2 regions of the Brevibacillus sp. NPDC003359 genome follow, and region 2 is predicted to be linked to the other one. Evidence: riboswitches for the same ligand, from Rfam matches in the RefSeq annotation. Region 2 holds a riboswitch; the other holds the start of a gene.

Region 1 (3,173 bases), on a different contig from region 2:
GCAAGTGTTGCCAGCCAACTTGACGAAGCTCGGCATTGAAAAAAGTCATATGACTGTCGAGCGCTATGAAGCACTTGGACAAGTTGTTCTGGCGTCGAGCTATGTGGATGTAGAAGAGCCGCTGCGTGAAATGCGTTTGATTAAATCTGCAGATGAAGTAGATCGTTTGAAGCACGCCGTTCAATTGGTCGAGGATTCCTTGCGGGAGACGTTGAAAAAAGTTAAGACAGGCATGACCGAGACAGAGATCGTAGCTGAGCTGGAATTCCAGATGAAGCGCTTGGGTGCGGAAGGTCCATCCTTTACGTCCATGGTATTGGCAGGGGAGAAGTCGGCACTGCCACACGGAAAACCAGGAACGCGCCAGGTTCAAGAAGGCGACTTGCTTTTGTTTGATATCGGAGTAGCAGCGAACGGATATGTATCCGATATTACTCGTACCTTTGCTGTAGGCGAGATTAGTGCCCAGCTTCAAGAAATTTACGAGACGGTATTGGCTGCCAATGAAGCGGCAATTGCTGAGATTCGTCCAGGTGTGACTTTTGCGCATTTGGATAAAACCGCTCGCGATGTCATTACTGCAAAAGGTTACGGTGAATACTTCATGCACCGTCTTGGGCATGGACTTGGCATGGATGTCCATGAATATCCATCTGTTCACAGCCAGAACCAAGAAGTGCTTCGTCCAGGGATGGTCTTTACGATCGAGCCGGGAATCTATCTGCCAGGTATTGGCGGCGTACGGATTGAAGACGATGTATTGGTTACAGAAACGGGCGTTGAAATCTTGACGCAGTTCCCGAAAAAACTGACTTCTATCAACTGATGGATGAATCGCAACAATTGAATAAGTATCGAATGGTGCTAGATGGCATATGCCATCAGCTTAAAAGGGAAGTCCGGTGAGAAACCGGCGCGGTCCCGCCACTGTAACGAGGAGCGCCTAGCGAATAGCCACTGTTTTTTGCGAGACAAAAAATGGGAAGGTAGCTGGGGGTGTTGATCCGTAAGCCAGGAGACCTGCCATGCGATCATATACAATCGACCCACGAGGATGGGGCAGATGTGGAAGCAGTCTATGAAAGGGCGCCCTTGTGCCTGCACATAGCTGTGTCTATGTTTGTCGTGCACCTCCCGATTGAGTATGGGGGGGTGCTTTTTTTGTGGGAGCATTTGGGATCACGTCATCATTACATACAGAAAAGGGGATTACAGATGTTTATGACAAACAGAAAAAACATAGTAATGAAAGGACTAGGTTTCGGCATCATGACAGCTGCTATGCTTTTGGTTTCGGCATGCGGCTCCACTACGACAACACAGGCTCCAGTCAAAACAGAACAAACAGCTGCACCAACAGCAGAGAGTAATCCTGTAACGCTCGTCAATAATGGCATCGATATGACTTATCCAACAGCACCTGAGCGTGCAGTGACATTGAACCAACACGTCACCGAAATTATGCTGGCATTGGGCCTCGCTGATAAAATGGTCGGAACCGCTTACCTAGACGATAAAATTCTTCCGGAGTTGAAAGCAGATTACGATAAGGTTCCGGTACTGTCTGACAAGTATCCAACCAAAGAAGTGTTGATGGCAGCGAACCCAGACTTCGTGTACGCTGGATGGAAAAGCGGATTCGGTGAAAAGGGCGTAGGATCGATGCAGGATTTGGAAAAGGTCGGCATCAAATCGTATCTGCAAGCGTCATCTACGATGCCTGGCCCGACAATTGACGATGTATTTGCGGACATTACGAACATTGGACGCATTTTCCGTGTGGAAGACAAAGCCAATGATTTGATCAACAAAATGAAGAGTGAAATGGATCAAACCATTAGTAAAATAGGTAAAGTGGACAAGCCGCTCAAGGTGTTCGTGTACGACAATGGGGAAGATAAACCATTTACAGCAGCAAACAATTACATGACGTCCTTAATCAAAACAGCGGGTGGCAAAAATATTTTTGACGACATTCAAAAGGGTTGGGCAGAAGTTAGCTGGGAAGAAGTATTGAGTCGCAATCCAGACGTCATTATTATCGTAGACTACGGTGACAGAACAGTTGATCAAAAACGCAGTTTTCTTTTGAACAAAAAGGAATTGGCAGATATACCGGCTATTAAAAATCAACACCTGATCGTATTGCCATTGTCTGCTGCTTCTGAGGGCGTTCGAGCACCGATTGCGCTGAAAATTTTGGCGGAAGGTCTCTATCCGGATAGCTTCAAATAAAGTACGCCCCTTTAAAGGGAGGGAATGGCACTGCAGCAGATTAAATTACCCTATATCATCATTACTTTACTGATCGGGCTCTTTCTCTCGATTACGTTTGCAATTACATTGGGCTCGGTTGAGATCAGACCGACCACAGTATGGAAAATTGCTTTGTCGAAAATCCCGATGTTCACCGAATGGATTGAGGTAGACTGGTCCAAAGGGGAGCAGACTATCATTTGGGATATCCGCTTTCCGCGTGTGCTCTTGGGAGCGATTGTTGGTGCAGGTCTATCTGTCGTGGGAGTAGCGATCCAGTCCTTGGTACGCAACTCCCTGGCTGACCCGTACGTGTTAGGTGTATCTTCAGGTGCTTCGGTTGGAGCTACCTCGGTCATTATATTCGGTGCATTTAGTATGTACGGGCAGTACGCGCTATCCTTTGGTGCTTTTACAGGCTCGCTTGTGTCGATTATTCTCATTTTTACGCTATCCCGTATCGGTGGGCAAAATTCAACAGTACGCCTGCTTATGGCTGGAATTGCGATATCTGCGATCTTGTCGGCGCTCACCAGTCTCCTTGTTTTTTCGGCGCCGAATGAACACGGGATTGGTACCGTCCTGTTCTGGTTAAGTGGCAGTCTGGCTGGCGGTAAATGGGAGTATCTGACCATTCCTTCGTTGATTGTGGTTATTTGTCTGATTGTATTAATGGCTCAGTATCGTTCGCTTAATGCGATGCTGATGGGCGAGGAATCAGCAGGGACATTGGGGGTTAATACGGTGCAGTTCCGCAAGTTTCTCCTGGTGATCACGGCCTTGCTGACGGGCGTAATCGTTTCTATCGCGGGATCAATCGGTTTTGTCGGATTAATGATGCCCCATATCGTCCGGGTGATGGTCGGTTCAGATCACCGACGTGTTCTGCCTGTCAGCGCTTTGTTTGGCGCGATATT
Region 2 (3,173 bases):
GTTTAGGGAAATCGATTCTTCAAAGGAACAGCATCAAGCAAAAAGAGAAGAGGAACGCCATATGAAAGCAGTCAATTGGAACAGGCCGGACGACGATTTTACGATGACGTTTTGGAATCAAAACATCATGCAGTTCTGGACGGATGATGAGATTCCCCTGTCAGATGACAAGATGTCCTGGATGGAGCTCAGTGCAACTGAACGGGATACGTATAAAAAAGTATTGGGCGGCCTCACCTTGCTGGACACGATTCAGGGTGGGGTAGGGATGCCGAAGATCATGGAGCATGTCGATGGACTACAAAGAAAAGCGGTTCTCGCCTTCATGGGCATGATGGAGCAAATCCATGCCAAATCGTACAGCAGTATTTTTACCACGCTGGCATCGACTGAAGAGATTGATGGTATTTTTTCGTGGGTAGAAAACAATCCCCATCTGCAAAAGAAAGCGGCCCTCATCTCTAAACGCTATCAGGAAATCGAGAAACCGAAAGACTTGTATATGGCGATGGTAGCGTCCGTCTTCCTGGAAAGCTATCTGTTTTACAGCGGCTTCTTCTATCCGCTCTATTTGGCTGGTCAAGGCAAGATGACAAGTAGCGGGGAAATCATCGACCTGATTGTTCGCGACGAGAGCATTCATGGACTCTATGTCGGCGTTCTCGCCCAAGAAGTATATCAGAGTCTGACTGTGGTAGAGCAGACCGCAGCAAAAGAGGAGCTGTATGCCCTTTTGCATGAGCTGCAAGAAAATGAAGAGGCCTATACGACTTCGTTATATACGCAAGTCGGATTAGCTGACGAGGTACATGCCTACGTGCGCTACAACGCGAACAAGGCGTTGATGAATCTGGGTCTCGATCCGCTTTTCCCGGAGGAAGATGTGAATCCGATCGTACTGAACGGCATTCGCACACAGACGAAGCAGCACGACTTCTTCTCGAAAAAAGGAAATGGCTATGTCCGCACTTTGAACGTAGAGCCATTGACGGATGACGATTTTCGTTTTTAGTATGACAAAAATTGGATTCTGTGTTACTGTATGAAAAGAATGTTGCCTTGCTAGTTTTTAGGGGCATTTCACATAACCTTACAACTTCATAGGAGTGGGAACAGGTTCTTTGGTCAGGAAGAATGGCCAAGGATGAAAAGGGAAGTCGGTGAGAATCCGACACGGTCCCGCCACTGTATGAGGGGAGTCAGCACATTTATCGCCACTGATCCAAACGGATTGGGAAGGCATGTGCAGATGATGATCCCAAAGTCAGGAGACCTGCCTGTTTCGACGACACTGCTTAACCTACGGGAGATAGGGAGGTGTTAGGATGCTGTGATCTCAGTGCTTATTTGGCATTTCTAACGTTCTTTTTGATCGTTGGAGATGCCTTTTTTATTGGGCGGATTCAAGACAAGATCGAATAAAGAATGGAGAGGAAGCTCATGAAAAGCAGCAATTTGGGATATCCACGGATCGGGGAGAACCGTGAGTGGAAAAAGGCATTGGAAGCATTTTGGGCAGGCGCCACCGATGAGGAGAGCCTCGTTCAGCAAATGGAGCAAATTCGTCTCCAAAACCTGTTGCGTCAGCAGGAAAAAGGGGGTGAACTGATCCCTGTGGGTGACTTTACGTACTACGATCACATGCTGGATATGGCTGTGATGTTTGGAATGGTCCCCCAGCGTTATGAATACGAGGGAGGCCCGGTTTCCTTACGCACTTACTTTGCTATGGCTCGCGGTTCGAAGGAAGCGGTAGCCAGCGAAATGACGAAATGGTTTAACACGAACTATCATTATATCGTTCCGGAGTTCGGTGAACGACAACCAGCCATAACGGAAAACAAGCCTCTCCAGGCATATTTGGAGGCCAAAGAAAAGCTCGGCATCATCGGAAAGCCTGTCATGGTAGGCCCGTATACGTTTGTCAAATTGTCCAAAGGATATGAGAAAAACGAATTTGAGTGCGTCATGGATCAACTTGTTCCACTCTACATAGATGTTCTCCGGGAGTTGGAGCTGCATGGCGTGGAATGGGTGCAAATCGATGAGCCTGCATTTGTACGGGATGTCTCGGACCATGATCGCGCCATCATCAAACGTATCTATGCGCAAATCGGTCAAGCACTACCGCATCTACAGTGCATGCTGCAAACCTATTTTGAAGCGGTGGATTGGTACGAGGAGCTGGTTTCCTTACCGGTAAAAGGAATCGGTCTAGATTTTGTACACGGAGCGAAGCGCAATCTGGCCAATCTGAAAACACAAGGGTTTCCAGCAGACAAGATTCTCGCGGCGGGAATCATCGACGGTCGAAACATATGGCGTGCGTCTATCGAGGAGAAATGGGAGCTGGTCAAAGAATTAACTGAGATCGTACCACTCGAAAAGCTGTGGCTGCAACCGTCCAGTAGTTTGTTGCATGTACCTGTATCGGTTGAAGCAGAGAGCGACTTGCCAGAGGAAGTCATGCCTGCATTGGCGTTTGCCGACGAAAAGCTGGGGGAAGTACAGTTCTTAGTCCAAGGATTCCGATATGGAAAATATGTGATTTCAAAAGAGATCGCCCAAAATGAAGCGAACTTGCTCAAGGTGGCACTCTCCCCAGCAAGGAATCGGCAGGAAGTGAAGAAGACTTTACGTCAACTGGCTGCTGAAAAACCTGAAAGAAGTGTTCCTTATCTCGAACGTCGAGAGATTCAACAAAAGATGTGGAAGCTACCACTATTGCCAACGACTACAATCGGAAGCTTCCCACAGACGGCGGAGGTTCGCCACGCCCGACAACAGTTTAAAAAAGGTAACTGGACAGTGGAGCAATACGATGCTTTCATTCAGGCGCAAATCAAGGAATGGATTGATATACAAGAAGAGCTTGGTCTGGATGTGCTCGTCCATGGGGAGTTCGAACGAACCGATATGGTGGAATATTTTGGCGAAAAGCTCGATGGCTTTTTGTTCACGAAAAACGGCTGGGTGCAGTCGTATGGCTCGCGTTGCGTGAAGCCACCTATTATTTACGGAGATGTGGAGTTTGTGGCACCGATGACGGTCAAGGAAAGTGTGTATGCAAAATCATTGACCGCCAAACCAATGAAGGGTATGTTAACTGGCCCAGCAACGATTCTGAATTGGTCGTTTGCTCGAGTCGATGTCTCCAGACAAGAAGTGTGCGA

The links. Region 2 has a riboswitch for cobalamin ahead of metE (5-methyltetrahydropteroyltriglutamate--homocysteine S-methyltransferase). Riboswitches for the same ligand answer to the same signal wherever they lie in the genome.
Region 1: linked by a shared signal. The riboswitch ahead of ACFYU8_RS09880 (ABC transporter substrate-binding protein) and the one ahead of metE (5-methyltetrahydropteroyltriglutamate--homocysteine S-methyltransferase) in region 2 are both predicted to bind cobalamin.

What each region holds. Positions count from the first base shown of each region.
Region 1 covers NZ_JBIAOR010000002.1:70,459-73,631, reverse strand. Annotated here, with positions in the region: gene ACFYU8_RS09885 (M24 family metallopeptidase) at 1-826, shown strand, start outside; cobalamin riboswitch at 843-1,042, shown strand; gene ACFYU8_RS09880 (ABC transporter substrate-binding protein) at 1,222-2,235, shown strand; gene ACFYU8_RS09875 (FecCD family ABC transporter permease) at 2,260-3,173, shown strand, end outside.
Region 2 covers NZ_JBIAOR010000001.1:1,052,391-1,055,563, reverse strand. Annotated here, with positions in the region: gene nrdE (class 1b ribonucleoside-diphosphate reductase subunit alpha) at 1-6, shown strand, start outside; gene nrdF (class 1b ribonucleoside-diphosphate reductase subunit beta) at 62-1,012, shown strand; cobalamin riboswitch at 1,098-1,295, shown strand; gene metE (5-methyltetrahydropteroyltriglutamate--homocysteine S-methyltransferase) at 1,441-3,173, shown strand, end outside.